DNA from 3 places in the Lysinibacillus sp. S1 genome. Region 3 is predicted to be linked to each of the others. Evidence: a T-box and tRNA genes for the amino acid it is inferred to sense, from the RefSeq annotation. Region 3 holds a T-box; the other regions hold tRNA genes.
The links. The T-box of region 3 lies ahead of ACHZEU_RS20935 (valine--tRNA ligase). A T-box ahead of a tRNA ligase gene usually reads a tRNA of that ligase, here a tRNA-Val.

Region 1: it has a tRNA-Val gene. The T-box ahead of ACHZEU_RS20935 (valine--tRNA ligase) is inferred to sense a tRNA for this amino acid. The anticodon was not compared.
Region 2: it has a tRNA-Val gene. The T-box ahead of ACHZEU_RS20935 (valine--tRNA ligase) is inferred to sense a tRNA for this amino acid. The anticodon was not compared.

The regions. Positions count from the first base shown of each region.
Region 1 is NZ_CP173154.1:2,623,871-2,629,260, reverse strand. Features, by position in the region: rRNA gene ACHZEU_RS13040 (23S ribosomal RNA) at 1-2,305, shown strand, start outside; rRNA gene rrf (5S ribosomal RNA) at 2,420-2,535, shown strand; tRNA gene ACHZEU_RS13030 (tRNA-Val) at 2,546-2,621, shown strand; tRNA gene ACHZEU_RS13025 (tRNA-Thr) at 2,625-2,700, shown strand; tRNA gene ACHZEU_RS13020 (tRNA-Lys) at 2,708-2,783, shown strand; tRNA gene ACHZEU_RS13015 (tRNA-Leu) at 2,801-2,885, shown strand; tRNA gene ACHZEU_RS13010 (tRNA-Gly) at 2,923-2,997, shown strand; tRNA gene ACHZEU_RS13005 (tRNA-Leu) at 3,003-3,091, shown strand; tRNA gene ACHZEU_RS13000 (tRNA-Arg) at 3,100-3,176, shown strand; tRNA gene ACHZEU_RS12995 (tRNA-Pro) at 3,186-3,262, shown strand; tRNA gene ACHZEU_RS12990 (tRNA-Ala) at 3,283-3,358, shown strand; rRNA gene ACHZEU_RS12985 (16S ribosomal RNA) at 3,501-5,052, shown strand; tRNA gene ACHZEU_RS12980 (tRNA-Ile) at 5,147-5,223, shown strand; tRNA gene ACHZEU_RS12975 (tRNA-Ala) at 5,236-5,311, shown strand.
Region 2 is NZ_CP173154.1:2,952,327-2,957,716, forward strand. Features, by position in the region: rRNA gene ACHZEU_RS14655 (23S ribosomal RNA) at 1-190, shown strand, start outside; rRNA gene rrf (5S ribosomal RNA) at 302-417, shown strand; gene mbcS (acyl-CoA synthetase MbcS) at 532-2,118, opposite strand; tRNA gene ACHZEU_RS14670 (tRNA-Asn) at 2,388-2,464, shown strand; tRNA gene ACHZEU_RS14675 (tRNA-Glu) at 2,579-2,653, shown strand; tRNA gene ACHZEU_RS14680 (tRNA-Val) at 2,709-2,784, shown strand; tRNA gene ACHZEU_RS14685 (tRNA-Tyr) at 2,803-2,886, shown strand; tRNA gene ACHZEU_RS14690 (tRNA-Gln) at 2,901-2,975, shown strand; tRNA gene ACHZEU_RS14695 (tRNA-Lys) at 2,989-3,061, shown strand; gene rocF (arginase) at 3,247-4,152, shown strand; gene sigW (RNA polymerase sigma factor SigW) at 4,286-4,849, shown strand; gene ACHZEU_RS14710 (anti-sigma factor) at 4,863-5,390, shown strand, end outside.
Region 3 is NZ_CP173154.1:4,171,479-4,176,868, reverse strand. Features, by position in the region: partial or broken gene ACHZEU_RS20935 (valine--tRNA ligase) at 1-2,458, opposite strand, end outside; T-box leader at 2,539-2,796, opposite strand; gene ACHZEU_RS20930 (valyl-tRNA synthetase) at 3,070-3,744, opposite strand; gene ACHZEU_RS20925 (CoxG family protein) at 3,915-4,361, opposite strand; gene hemL (glutamate-1-semialdehyde 2,1-aminomutase) at 4,908-5,390, opposite strand, start outside.

The DNA of each region.
Region 1 (5,390 bases), 1.5 Mb from region 3:
CGGCGAGTTACGATTACGTGCAAGGTTAAGCTTTAGAAGGCGGAGCCGCAGCGAAAGCGAGTCTGAATAGGGCGAAATAGTACGTGGTCGTAGACCCGAAACCAGGTGATCTACCCATGTCCAGGGTGAAGGTGAGGTAACACTTACTGGAGGCCCGAACCCACGCACGTTGAAAAGTGCGGGGATGAGGTGTGGGTAGCGGAGAAATTCCAATCGAACTTGGAGATAGCTGGTTCTCTCCGAAATAGCTTTAGGGCTAGCCTCGTGATGAGAATACTGGAGGTAGAGCACTGTTTGGACTAGGGGGCCATCCCGGTTTACCGAATTCAGACAAACTCCGAATGCCAGATATTTATACACGGGAGTCAGACTGCGAGTGATAAGATCCGTAGTCAAAAGGGAAACAGCCCAGACCACCAGCTAAGGTCCCAAAGTAATCGTTAAGTGGAAAAGGATGTGGCGTTGCACAGACAACCAGGATGTTGGCTTAGAAGCAGCCATCATTTAAAGAGTGCGTAATAGCTCACTGGTCGAGTGACGCTGCGCCGAAAATGTATCGGGGCTAAACGATTCACCGAAGCTGTGGATTGACATCTACGATGTCAGTGGTAGGAGAGCGTTCTAAGTGCGTTGAAGTCAGATCGGAAGGACTGGTGGAGCGCTTAGAAGTGAGAATGCCGGTATGAGTAGCGAAAGACGGGTGAGAATCCCGTCCACCGTATGACTAAGGTTTCCTGAGGAAGGCTCGTCCGCTCAGGGTTAGTCGGGACCTAAGCCGAGGCCGATAGGCGTAGGCGATGGACAACAGGTTGATATTCCTGTACCACCTCCTCACCGTTTGAGAAATGGGGGGACGCAGTAGGATAGGGTAAGCGCGCCGTTGGTTGTGCGCGTCCAAGCAGTAAGGCGTGTGTGTAGGCAAATCCGCACACTGTAACGTTGAGCTGTGATGGCGAGTCCGTATGGACGAAGTTCCTGATTTCACACTGCCAAGAAAAGCCTCTATCGAGGTGAGAGGTGCCCGTACCGCAAACCGACACAGGTAGTCGAGGAGAGAATCCTAAGGTGTGCGAGAGAACTCTCGTTAAGGAACTCGGCAAAATGACCCCGTAACTTCGGGAGAAGGGGTGCTCTTGAGCGTGCAAGCGCATGAGAGCCGCAGTGAATAGGCCCAGGCGACTGTTTAGCAAAAACACAGGTCTCTGCAAAACCGTAAGGTGACGTATAGGGGCTGACGCCTGCCCGGTGCTGGAAGGTTAAGAGGAGTGGTTAGCGCAAGCGAAGCTGCGAATTGAAGCCCCAGTAAACGGCGGCCGTAACTATAACGGTCCTAAGGTAGCGAAATTCCTTGTCGGGTAAGTTCCGACCCGCACGAAAGGCGTAACGATCTGGGCACTGTCTCAACGAGAGACTCGGTGAAATTATAGTACCTGTGAAGATGCAGGTTACCCGCGACAGGACGGAAAGACCCCGTGGAGCTTTACTGTAGCCTGATATTGAATTTTGGTACAACTTGTACAGGATAGGTAGGAGCCAGAGATCTCGGAGCGCCAGCTTCGAAGGAGGCGTCGGTGGGATACTACCCTGGTTGTATTGAAATTCTAACCCATGCCCCTTAGCGGGGCAGGAGACAGTGTCAGGCGGACAGTTTGACTGGGGCGGTCGCCTCCTAAAAGGTAACGGAGGCGCCCAAAGGTTCCCTCAGAATGGTTGGAAATCATTCGTAGAGTGTAAAGGCACAAGGGAGCTTGACTGCGAGACCTACAAGTCGAGCAGGGTCGAAAGACGGGCTTAGTGATCCGGTGGTTCCGCATGGAAGGGCCATCGCTCAACGGATAAAAGCTACCCCGGGGATAACAGGCTTATCTCCCCCAAGAGTCCACATCGACGGGGAGGTTTGGCACCTCGATGTCGGCTCATCGCATCCTGGGGCTGTAGTCGGTCCCAAGGGTTGGGCTGTTCGCCCATTAAAGCGGTACGCGAGCTGGGTTCAGAACGTCGTGAGACAGTTCGGTCCCTATCCGTCGTGGGCGTAGGAAATTTGAGAGGAGCTGTCCTTAGTACGAGAGGACCGGGATGGACACACCGCTGGTGTACCAGTTGTCTTGCCAAAGGCATCGCTGGGTAGCTATGTGTGGACGGGATAAGTGCTGAAAGCATCTAAGCATGAAGCCCCCCTCAAGATGAGATTTCCCATTACGCAAGTAAGTAAGATCCCTCAAAGACGATGAGGTAGATAGGTTCGAGGTGGAAGTGTGGTGACACATGGAGCTGACGAATACTAATCGATCGAGGACTTAACCAAAACGTTTGAAGCATTCAATGCACCGTTTATCCAGTTTTGAAAGAACAAGTAAGTTTAAAAAAAAGCTTGCATTTATACTGAAATATGGTATAATAAATCTTGTCTTTTAATAAGTCTAGTGATGATGGCAAAGAGGTCACACCCGTTCCCATACCGAACACGGAAGTTAAGCTCTTTAGCGCCGATGGTAGTTGGGGGCTTCCCCCTGTGAGAGTAGGACGTCGCTAGGCATAATACCCAGGAGGATTAGCTCAGCTGGGAGAGCATCTGCCTTACAAGCAGAGGGTCGGCGGTTCGAGCCCGTCATCCTCCACCATATGCCGGTTTAGCTCAGCAGGTAGAGCAACTGACTTGTAATCAGTAGGTCGTGGGTTCGATTCCTATAGCCGGCACCATTTTTTCGAGCCATTAGCTCAGTTGGTAGAGCATCTGACTTTTAATCAGAGGGTCGAAGGTTCGAGTCCTTCATGGCTCACCATTTTTAAATAATAATAAGCGGGTGTGGCGGAATTGGCAGACGCACTAGACTTAGGATCTAGCGCCGCAAGGCGTGGGGGTTCGACTCCCTTCACCCGCACCATTATTTTCATTGCCAGATAAAAAAAGCTTATGCACATGCGGAAGTAGTTCAGTGGTAGAACACCACCTTGCCAAGGTGGGGGTCGCGAGTTCGAACCTCGTCTTCCGCTCCAAATGTGCCGGGGTGGCGGAACTGGCAGACGCACAGGACTTAAAATCCTGCGGTAGGTGACTACCGTACCGGTTCGATTCCGGTCCTCGGCACCATTTTAAATGCGCCCGTAGCTCAATTGGATAGAGCGTCTGACTACGGATCAGAAGGTTATGGGTTCGACTCCTGTCGGGCGCGCCATAAGAACAACGGGAAGTAGCTCAGCTTGGTAGAGCACTTGGTTTGGGACCAAGGGGTCGCAGGTTCGAATCCTGTCTTCCCGACCATTTCCTAAAAATAAAAATATGGGGCCTTAGCTCAGCTGGGAGAGCGCCTGCCTTGCACGCAGGAGGTCAGCGGTTCGATCCCGCTAGGCTCCACCAATTCAATTACATGAACCTTGAAAACTGAACAAGCAAAACGTAATCAATAAAGTTTTAAGTAGCTAGTTTTGCTAGTGAACGAAACATAATTTTGGACATCAAACATGATGCCAGCAAAACAATTTGAGCTAATCAAATTTCTTTTATGGAGAGTTTGATCCTGGCTCAGGACGAACGCTGGCGGCGTGCCTAATACATGCAAGTCGAGCGAACAGAAAAGGAGCTTGCTCCTTTGACGTTAGCGGCGGACGGGTGAGTAACACGTGGGCAACCTACCCTATAGTTTGGGATAACTCCGGGAAACCGGGGCTAATACCGAATAATCTCTTTTACTTCATGATGAAAGACTGAAAGACGGTTTCGGCTGTCGCTATAGGATGGGCCCGCGGCGCATTAGCTAGTTGGTGAGGTAACGGCTCACCAAGGCGACGATGCGTAGCCGACCTGAGAGGGTGATCGGCCACACTGGGACTGAGACACGGCCCAGACTCCTACGGGAGGCAGCAGTAGGGAATCTTCCACAATGGGCGAAAGCCTGATGGAGCAACGCCGCGTGAGTGAAGAAGGTTTTCGGATCGTAAAACTCTGTTGTAAGGGAAGAACAAGTACAGTAGTAACTGGCTGTACCTTGACGGTACCTTATTAGAAAGCCACGGCTAACTACGTGCCAGCAGCCGCGGTAATACGTAGGTGGCAAGCGTTGTCCGGAATTATTGGGCGTAAAGCGCGCGCAGGCGGTCCTTTAAGTCTGATGTGAAAGCCCACGGCTCAACCGTGGAGGGTCATTGGAAACTGGGGGACTTGAGTGCAGAAGAGGAAAGTGGAATTCCAAGTGTAGCGGTGAAATGCGTAGAGATTTGGAGGAACACCAGTGGCGAAGGCGACTTTCTGGTCTGTAACTGACGCTGAGGCGCGAAAGCGTGGGGAGCAAACAGGATTAGATACCCTGGTAGTCCACGCCGTAAACGATGAGTGCTAAGTGTTAGGGGGTTTCCGCCCCTTAGTGCTGCAGCTAACGCATTAAGCACTCCGCCTGGGGAGTACGGTCGCAAGACTGAAACTCAAAGGAATTGACGGGGGCCCGCACAAGCGGTGGAGCATGTGGTTTAATTCGAAGCAACGCGAAGAACCTTACCAGGTCTTGACATCCCGTTGACCACTGTAGAGATATAGTTTCCCCTTCGGGGGCAACGGTGACAGGTGGTGCATGGTTGTCGTCAGCTCGTGTCGTGAGATGTTGGGTTAAGTCCCGCAACGAGCGCAACCCTTGATCTTAGTTGCCATCATTTAGTTGGGCACTCTAAGGTGACTGCCGGTGACAAACCGGAGGAAGGTGGGGATGACGTCAAATCATCATGCCCCTTATGACCTGGGCTACACACGTGCTACAATGGACGATACAAACGGTTGCCAACTCGCGAGAGGGAGCTAATCCGATAAAGTCGTTCTCAGTTCGGATTGTAGGCTGCAACTCGCCTACATGAAGCCGGAATCGCTAGTAATCGCGGATCAGCATGCCGCGGTGAATACGTTCCCGGGCCTTGTACACACCGCCCGTCACACCACGAGAGTTTGTAACACCCGAAGTCGGTGAGGTAACCTTTTGGAGCCAGCCGCCGAAGGTGGGATAGATGATTGGGGTGAAGTCGTAACAAGGTAGCCGTATCGGAAGGTGCGGCTGGATCACCTCCTTTCTAAGGATTATTTCGGAATACAAACCTTGGGTTTGTAAGATTACGTTTTGCGTTCAGTTTTGAAGGTTTATGAAATTTAATAAAACTTCCAAGAGGGCCTATAGCTCAGCTGGTTAGAGCGCACGCCTGATAAGCGTGAGGTCGATGGTTCGAGTCCATTTAGGCCCACCATATATACCTCTTGGGGCCTTAGCTCAGCTGGGAGAGCGCCTGCCTTGCACGCAGGAGGTCAGCGGTTCGATCCCGCTAGGCTCCACCATTTTTTTGTTCTTTGAAAACTGGATAAAACGACATTGAAATTGTAACAAACACATTTATTTTTTTAAGTTTTTTATAGG
Region 2 (5,390 bases), 1.2 Mb from region 3:
CATCGCTGGGTAGCTATGTGTGGACGGGATAAGTGCTGAAAGCATCTAAGCATGAAGCCCCCCTCAAGATGAGATTTCCCATTACGCAAGTAAGTAAGATCCCTCAAAGACGATGAGGTAGATAGGTTCGAGGTGGAAGTGTGGTGACACATGGAGCTGACGAATACTAATCGATCGAGGACTTAACCAAAAAAGTTTGAAACATTCAATGCGCCGTTTATCCAGTTTTGAAAGAACAACTCTTTCTAAAAAGTCATCTTCTAGACACGGCAGAAAACTATTTATTGCAGGTCGCCCATAGTTTTCTGCTAATGGCAAACAGGTCATACCCTATCCCATACCGAACACGGAAGTTAAGCTCTTTAGCGCCGATGGTAGTTGGGGGCTTCCCCCTGTGAGAGTAGGACGTCGCTAGGCGCAAAAAGTCGCTACTGATACACTCAGTAGTGGCTTTTTTTTGAGCCGATTATTATTTATAAATACATAAAAGAAGGCATCCTCAATGGGTGCCTTCTTGTTTTGATACTTAACTTAATGCGTATGAACTGTAGTAGCTCGTAGTTCGATACGGCGAATTTTCCCTGATGTCGTTTTTGGTAACTCATCAAGAAAGACGATACTACGAGGGTATTTATAAGGGGCTGTTAACGCTTTTACATGCTCCTGTAGCTCCTTTGTTAACTCCTCTTCATTACATTCTTTGAAGCCTTCTCGTAAGATAACAAATGCCTTTACAATATGCCCCCTAATTTCATCTGGCGCAGCTACAACTGCACATTCTTGTACAGCTTCATGTTTGTTTAATGCATCTTCAACTTCAAATGGTCCGATCGTATAACCAGATGAAATAATAATGTCATCTCCACGACCTTCAAACCAGAAGTAACCGTCTTCATCACATTTTGCTTGATCACCTGTAATATACCAATCCCCACGAAATGCAGCTTGTGTGCGCTCTGGTTCTTTATAATATTCTTTAAATAAAGCTGGTGAAGATTTGTGAACAGCAATATCACCAACTTCTCCAACTGGCGCTTCATTCCCTTCATTGTCGATAATACGTACAATATTACCTGGAGTTGGAACACCCATAGATCCAGGACGTAATTCTGTGTTTTCGAGTGTACCAATTAATAATGTGTTTTCTGTTTGTCCATAGCCGTCACGTACTTTTAGTCCAAAATGATTCATAAATGTTTCGATAACTGGACGATTTAAAGGCTCACCAGCAGAAACGGCACTACGTAGAGATGATAGATTGTAGTCTTGTAAATTATCGATTTTCGCCATAATTCGGTATTCAGTCGGTGTACAACATAGAACATTAACTTTTTCATCCTGCATTAATTGAAGATAGGTTTTTGCATCGAATCCACCATGATAGACAAATGCAGTAGCACCGAGCATGATTGTGGATAAAAAAGGACTCCATATCCACTTTTGCCAACCAGGAGCAGCTGTTGCCCACACGAGGTCTCCTTCACGTACACAAAGCCATTTTGAAGCTGCAGTTCTAATATGTGCATATCCCCAGCCATGTGAATGAACAACGCCTTTAGGTTTACCAGTTGTACCAGATGTATAAGAAAGGAATGCCATGTCATCACGTGTAGTAGCTACGGCTGTAAATGTAGCTGGCTGGCTGCTTGCTAATTCATCTAAAGAAGTCCAATCTCCTTTCGCAGCACCGATCACTAGTTTATTTTTCAATGCGTCTACAGAAGAAGCAATTTGATCAACTTCACTAGTAAAAGCCTCATAAGCAATAACTGCACTAGCAGAAGAATGTTCCATCCGATATTCTAAATCGCTTGCACGTAGCATCTCTGAACATGAAATGGGTACGATACCAGCCTTTAAGCAGCCTAGAAAAACGAAATAGGCTTCTGGAAGTCGAGGAATAATAACTAATACACGATCACCTTTTTGAAGCCCCTTCTCCGTAAAAGCGTTTGCGTATTGATTCATTTTTTGGTTAAGCTCCAAATAAGAAACTGTACGTCTCTCTTGTTGTGTATTTAACCAACGTATTGCTTGGCGATCACTATCTTGCGAAAATTTTTCTAATTCCTCTGTGATGTTATAAAATTCAGGTGCAATTAAATCATTTGATACCATCTTGAACATCCTCCCCCAGAAAATTTGATAGAAAATTCATAAAACTATTTTTATTTTAACAATTACAATAATATACAGCAAGAATATTTAGTACGTTAAATAGAAATATTAGAATTAATAGAGAACTATTATGCTTTCAAACGAATATAGGAGGATACTTCGACAAAAAATATAAAAATTTTCACAAAATGTGTTGCATTATTTATAATGCTTGCTATAATAATAAATGTACTTAAGAGGTTGTCTAAAACCAAAGTGAATAGCATTGTTCCGAAGTAGCTCAGTTGGTAGTAGCACCTGACTGTTAATCAGGTTGTCGCAGGTTCGAGTCCTGCCTTCGGAGCCATTTTTTTTGTCCTTTTTTCAAATGCTATAATACATAAAAAAATTTGTGGAAAAGCATTGCAATTATTAATAAAAAATGTTATTATAATTCTTGTCTTGTTTGAGACGTAATATTGGCCCCTTGGTCAAGTGGTTAAGACACCGCCCTTTCACGGCGGTAACACGGGTTCGAATCCCGTAGGGGTCACCATTTAAAACATAGGCTTTATAAAGAATATAAACTGTGATATAACACCTGTTTCTATGGAGGATTAGCTCAGCTGGGAGAGCATCTGCCTTACAAGCAGAGGGTCGGCGGTTCGAGCCCGTCATCCTCCACCATTCTTATTGTGTTATTTCGGAGGGGTAGCGAAGTGGCTAAACGCGGCGGACTGTAAATCCGCTCCTTAGGGTTCGGCGGTTCGAATCCGTCCCCCTCCACCAGTTTTATAAATGATTGGGGTATAGCCAAGCGGTAAGGCAACGGATTTTGATTCCGTCATGCCTAGGTTCGAATCCTAGTACCCCAGCCATTTTTTCTTTTATGAGCCATTAGCTCAGTTGGTAGAGCATCTGACTTTTAATCAGAGGGTCGAAGGTTCGAGTCCTTCATGGCTCACTTTTTTAGAATGAAAATTATTCAAAAGTGTTATATTAACTACAGATAACTAATCTCTTGCTGAAAACAGTAGGAGATTTTTTTATGTTATTTATAAATGAATAAATATACAACTTTTTGTCGAGTTGAGCCAAGTGGTATGTAGGCTTTACAATAATCTTATAACTTTTAGGGGGTATAAAAACATGAATAAACTTAATATTTCTATTATTGGAGTACCAACAGATTACGGACAAACACGCCGTGGGGTAGATATGGGACCAAGTGCTATTCGATATGCAGGTATTGTTGAACGTTTAGAGGCTATCGGACACGATGTACAGGATCAAGGGGATATTCGTGTTAGTCAAAAGCTTGCTGACGGAGCTGTGGATGAAAAATTACTAAATTTAGAGGAAGTTGTAGATGTTAGTACTGCATTAGCAAATAGTGTGCATGAAGTAGTGGAACAAAAGAAATTCCCACTCGTATTTGGTGGAGACCATAGCATTGCTATTGGAACATTAGCTGGATTAGGTGAACATTACAAAAATCTCGGTGTTATCTGGTATGACGCTCATGCAGATTTAAATACACCTGAAACAACACCTTCAGGCAATATACATGGGATGCCGTTAGCCGTTAGTATTGGGCTAGGACATGAACGTTTAGTGCAAATTCGCAACTATGCTCCAAAAATTAAGCCAGAAAACGTGATTATAATTGGAGCTCGTTCAGTAGACCCAGGAGAACGTGAATTGATACGTCAACAAGGAATTAAAGTATATACAATGCATGAAATCGACCGACTTGGCATGACACGTGTGATGGAAGATGCACTTGCTTATTTAAAGGAACGAAATGTTGATGGCTTACATTTATCACTTGATTTAGACGGATTAGATCCACTTTATACGCCAGGTGTGGGTACACCAGTTCCAGGCGGAATTACGTACCGAGAAAGCCATTTAGCAATGGAAATGTTACAAGAATCAGGCATGGTAACTTCAGCAGAGTTTGTAGAGGTAAATCCTATATTAGATGAAAAGAATACAACAGCAAATGTGGCTGTTGCATTAATGGGATCTTTATTTGGCGAAACACTAGTTTAAAGAAAATTTGACAAAAAATTGCCTGTTGCCACATTGCATAAAAATCTTTTGCTATAATTGAATTAAAACGAAACTTTTCTTATTGGTGCTTCGTATAGTATAAGACAGTTGTAAAGGTGGAGAAGTCAACACAATGGATGCGTTAGTAAATAAGAGAATAAAACAAGTGCTTAAAGGCGATCAAAACGCATTTGCCGATATTGTGAGTCTCTATCAGCACAAACTGTACCAAGTATGCTATCGAATGTTAGGCAACAAACAAGAGTCTGAAGACATTGCTCAAGAGGCTTTTGTGCGAGCTTATATGAACTTGCATACATTTGATCAGAAAAGAAAGTTTTCAACGTGGCTTTATCGCATAGCGACAAACCTCTGCATTGACCGTATTCGAAAAAAGAAACCGGATTATTATTTAGATGCAGAAGTAGCTGGTACAGAAGGGCTTGATATGTATTCGCAAATCGCAGCAGATGACCAGCTACCAGAGGAGCAGTTAGAACAAATGGAGCTGCAAGATCGCATTCAATATGAAATTGGACGATTGCCGGATAAATACCGTTCGGTTATAGTATTGAAATATATAGAAGAGTTATCGTTACAAGAGATTAGCGAGATTTTAGATATGCCGCTTGGAACGGTGAAAACGAGGATTCACCGCGGACGTGAGGCATTACGTAAGCAATTAAACAATCTGTAGGAGGGGGAGCGTCATGAATACTTGTCCAGAGCATATTATAGACTATATGCATGATTATTTAGACGGTGACATTAGTCGTGAGCATGAGCAAGAGTTGAAACAACACTTGCATACATGTAATGATTGTAAACAGTTGATGCAAGAATTGAGTGAAACAATCGCCTTTGTGAAGAGTGCTTCCCACATTACAGCGCCTCCGAGTTTTGAAGCAGCAGTTATGGCTCGTTTACCAAAACCAAAAAGTCGAGTAGGTATACAAAAATGGATTCGCCGGCATCCGTTCTTTGTGGCAGCAGCAGTATTTTGCTTATTCATGAGTGCTACATTATTGGGTAGCTTCATGGATGACCAGCATTTCTCGGTGACCAAGCAACCTAATTTAGTTGTGGATGGTCAAACAGTGATTGTCCCTGAAGGAGAAGTGGTAAAAGGCGATATTGTTGTGAAAAATGGCGATTTGATTGTTGAAGGTGAAGTTGATGGCAACGTCACAGTAATCAACGGGCAATATATGGCATCTTCAGCGGTAGTTTCAGGGAGA
Region 3 (5,390 bases):
CAATTTCTTCCTCAAGATTGATCAGTCCAACAAGAGGCAGGAATACCTGTGCTCCTGTCACAACAGCGGTCATTGACTGTCCTGGGGCCTCTAAACCTTCACCAATTGTTAAAGTGTCAGGATTACAGAATTTTTCTAGATATGCTTGATTATCTTTAAGTACAGCTGCTGTTGCTGCATCTTTCGCTGAAATAAACAACGGTACTTTTTTGCTCATCGGTGTATTTACTTCCGCACGAATATTACGTACTGAACGTATAATATCCATTAGGAGCTTCATATTATCTGCTTCATCAGCAAAATGAAGATCTGTGCGTACTGTTGGCCATGCTGCCACTGTAATAGATTCACCTTCGTGTGGTAAGTGCTGCCAGATTTCTTCTGTAATGAAAGGCATAAATGGATGTAAAAGACGCATTGTTTGATCTAGTACGTAAGCTAAAATAGATCGAGTTGTCTTTTTAGCTGCTTCATCCTCACCGTAAAGTGGTAATTTTGCCATTTCAATATACCAAGAACAGAAATCATCCCAAATGAAATTGTATAATTCACGGCCAACTTCGCCGAATTCATAACGCTCTGCAAGAGAGGTTACMCSTRCWYWSSWRTCATTTAAGCGCGTTAAAATCCATTTGTKAGCTACAGATTTTTCACCAGTTAAATCGATCTCATCATATGTCATACCATCCATATTCATAAGCGCAAAACGTGATGCATTCCAAATCTTATTGGCAAAGTTCCATACTGCTTCAACTTTTTCAGTTGTATAGCGTAAATCTTGACCAGGTGATGAACCAGTAGCTAAGAAGTAGCGTAATGAATCTGCACCGTATTGTTCAATGACATCCATTGGATCAACACCATTGCCAAGTGATTTACTCATTTTACGCCCTTCACCATCACGTACTAAACCATGAATTAGCACATCTTTAAATGGACGTTGATCTGTAAACTCAAGGCCTTGGAAAATCATTCGAGAAACCCAGAAGAAAATAATATCATAGCCTGTTACTAATGTATTTGTTGGATAGTAACGTTTATATTCTTCATTTGCTTCATCTGGCCAACCCATAGTAGAAAACGGCCATAGTGCTGAAGAGAACCATGTATCTAGTACATCTTCATCTTGCGTCCAGTTTTCTGCATCTGCTGGGGCTTCTTTACCTACGTATATTTCGCCTGTTTCATTATGGTACCAGGCTGGGATTTGATGGCCCCACCATAATTGACGAGAAATACACCAATCGCGTATATTCTCCATCCAGCGGGAATATGTGTTTTCAAAACGAGCAGGAACAAAGTTTACTTTCCCTTCTTCGTCCTTTTGCAGCTCTAGGGAAGCATCAGCAAGTGGTTGCATTTTAACGAACCATTGTGCTGAAAGATATGGCTCAACAACAGCACCAGAACGTTCAGAGTGTCCTACTGAATGCATATGCTCTTCAATGCGAATTAACACACCTGCTTCTTGTAAATCAGCAACAATTTGCTTGCGGCATTCGAAGCGATCCATTCCTTTATATTTGCCAGCAAGATCATTCATTGTGCCGTCTTCATTCATTACTAGAATGCGCTCTAGATTATGACGATTACCAACTTCAAAGTCGTTCGGATCATGGGCTGGTGTCATTTTTACAACCCCAGTACCAAATTCCATATCAACGTACTCATCAGCAACAATTGGAATTTCGCGACCTACAATCGGTAAAATAACGTTTTTACCAATTAAGTGCTGGTAACGCTCATCGTTCGGGTGAACAGCTACCCCAGAGTCACCAAGCATGGTTTCGGGACGTGTTGTAGCAACTTCTACATAGCCAGAGCCATCAGCTAATGGATATTTCATATGATAGAAGGCACCTTGCACATCCTGATAAATTACCTCGATATCAGATAATGCTGTTTTTSCTBCTGYGTCCCAGTTGATAATACGTTBACCACGATAAATTAAACCTTTTTCATATAACTGAACAAAAACTGTTTTTACGGCATCTGAAAGACCTTTGTCTAATGTGAAACGTTCACGTGTATAATCTAATCCAAGACCAAGCTTTGCCCATTGATCACGAATATGTCCAGCATACTCTTCTTTCCATTCCCATGTTTTTTCGAGGAATTTTTCACGTCCTAAATCATAACGTGTAATATTATCCTCACGCAGCTTGGCTTCTACTTTTGCCTGMGTTGCTATACCAGCATGGTCCATACCTGGCAACCATAGGGCATCATAGCCTTGCATGCGTTTCATACGAATGAGAATATCTTGCAATGTTGTATCCCAAGCATGACCAAGGTGTAATTTACCTGTTACGTTCGGTGGTGGAATAACGATTGAATAGGGCTTTTTCCCACTTTCAGGCTGTGCCTCGAAGAACTTCCCTTGTAACCACCATTCATAGCGACCAGCTTCAATGGACTGTGGGTCATATTTAGTTGGCATTGAAATGTTTTCTGTCATATTGACTCCTCCTATTGTTTGAAAACTGTTGGTAAAGAAATACTATTTATTTTTTACCCAATAAAAAAACTCCTCTCGTCTAAAAGGACGAAGGAGTTTTAGTTCGCGGTACCACCTTTAATTCCAGCAGGGTTAAGATAAATATTAAATAACATATTTTCTCAGCCTATTCTACTGGCTCTCAATTCGGTAACGGTGTTTAACCGGCTTTAACTACTATTAGTTCACTAAAGCTGCTCAAGGGCTACCTTCAATTTCGTACAAATAGAAACTTCTCAGCTACCGTTTCCTCTCTGAAAATGTAGTCAAAATTTACTCTTCCCTATCATAGCATCTGTATTTGATTTTCCTTATTGTACCGCAGGATCGTGTCATTTTTCAAGTGATTTAGTCATCTTTTAGTAAGAGGAAAGTAAATAGAAAAGGAAGTGACAATTCAAATGCGACGACGCAAGTATAACCCTTGGCTTTTACCACCTTGGCTACGACAAGTTCGTTTTTATTGCAGAACCATCATCGTGCCGATTTGTGCTTTTCAGTTTATCCGTGTCATTATTGTGCCAACATCAGGTGATTTAGTCTTCTTATTACTCCTGCTTCTTCTCTGCTATTTACTTTTGAAAGACATCATTTGAAACACGAACTTTAAGCGGTGTATATTCTTCTGTTAGATCCCAAATCATAGAAMGCACTTCATGCCAAGTACTGGATTCGCGTACAACAATATGGCTTGAGGATTCTCTTAATACAGCTTTTTGGTCAACTGTTGTAGAATTCTCTTGGCGTGAAGCTGCTGCTACTGCGGCWGGTTGTTTCACTTGAARARTTTCTTCAATTGCAGCCAATGTCTCCTCTTGTTCGAAAGCATGTGTTGATAGGTGCGGATTGTCTAACACATCTTTTTCAACAACAGGTTCATATTCATTGAAAGCACTTGTGACTGTCCACTCAAGCTGACACATCTGATTTGTTAGACTAGGGCGAATATCCTTGACCATTAAATCTTTGACATCTGATTCTTTTGGTAAATCCACATGTAAAGGAACGGCATACTCAAAATAACCAGTATCTCCTTGAATATCAAGGGCATCAATTGTAATTAAATCTTCATTTTCCGCAAATGCTTGCATATCTTGAAAATCAAAGCGAACGTGTGCGGTGATATGATAGATGCCCATAAGTCGCAAAGAATCCTCTAACTGCATTGCCTGCCACTGTGGCTTAATTTGAACAGCTGCTATTTCAGTTGGGCAGCCATATCCAGGAAAACAAAATGTTTCGCGCATATTCCAAGTTTTGTGTTCGATAATAATCCCTCCCTTTGCATCATATGACGATTTGAAGGATAGTATGCTAGGATGTTGCCATTTGAACAGAGTTAAAAATAGATACTACTAAAAAAATGGCATGCTAGAAGTAATAGTCTAGCATGCCATTCCCATGGATGTTCGTATCATTAAACATTTACTAATTTAATTTTATTAGCTACACGATCTGTTAGCATTTGTGTTGCCTTTGGTACGATCGGTTTAAAAATTGGATTGAGAACAGGGCCAGCTAACCCGCCTGCAATGACTTCTAAGAATCCTGTCATTTTAGTATTTTCAGCGTCGATACTTTCTGCGAGGAAATAGCCATTTCCTGTGAAGTTATCAGAAAGCCCCTTTAATTCAAATGTAACTTTTGATGGTGCTATCCATTCTAAGATTGTAATTTCTACTTCAACTGTTTTTTTCAAAACGCCAACATTGCCTTTAAAAGTCCAAGTGGAGTGTTTCTCATCAATCATTTCATGTGCATTATAACCAGGGACAAGCTTTGCCCATTTTTCCATATCACTAACGAAATCCCATACATGTTCAATCCCTACGGGTACTTCGACCGTGTGTGTGCCTGTTGCCATATCAATTCACTACTTTCTTTTATGAATAGCTATATTATAAACGATATCGCCCACAATTTGGCTATGCTGAAAGATGTAATTTTGACAAAAGCAGGTCCTTCATCCAGTATAGTTGAGCGTACTTACTAGTAAATATATGCTATTGTTCCTTTTTACTCATGTATTCCTCAAGCACTATAATGCCTTCTGCTTAATCCATTAAAAAAGGTAATGTCAATGGGATATAAAGCAATTTTACAAAGCGAGGGTTTATTCCATTCCGCTAGCATCCTTTCCAGGGGGGCGTTCGTGAGTGACAACACCTCTAAATAAAATGAGTAGTGAACACTTTTACTTTATTTGAAAATCTTGCTATTAAGAAACATTTTTATGGGGTGGGGTGGAAGGTGCTTGAATCCCATGGGATAGCTAAAGAGGTGAGCCATAGGAAAGCAAGTAGCCTACAACGGAAACCATTTTCCCCTTTCGCAAAAATTCTAGTGATGGTTTTGTTTTTCAACAGCAGAAGAGCATGCTAGAAATAATTCTAGCATGCTCTATCAAATTTTATTGCGCTAATTGCGCAAATACTTTATGGAATGCTGCCACTGTTGTCGCAATGTGCTCTTCCGTGTGAGCTGTTGAGATGAATAGTCCCTCAAATTGAGAAGGAGGTAAGAAAATACCTTCCTCTGCCATTAGACGGAAATATTCAGCGAATAATTGTAAATCTGATGTTTTAGCAGAAGCAAAATCAATGACATCTTCATTCGTGAAGAAGAAGCCAATCATAGAGCCTGCACGATTAACAGTGTGCGGGATATTATATTTAGTTGCTGCTTCACGGAAACCAGCCTCAAGCTGATCCCCTAATTTTTTAAAGTAATCATACGTACCATGGTCTAAACGGGATAACGTTTCATAACCAGCTGTCATCGCTAACGGATTCCCCGATAATGTTCCTGCTTGATAAATTGGTCCAGCTGGTGCTACTTGCTCCATAATTTCTTTTTTCCCAGCGAATGCGCCTACAGGGAGACCACCTCCGAT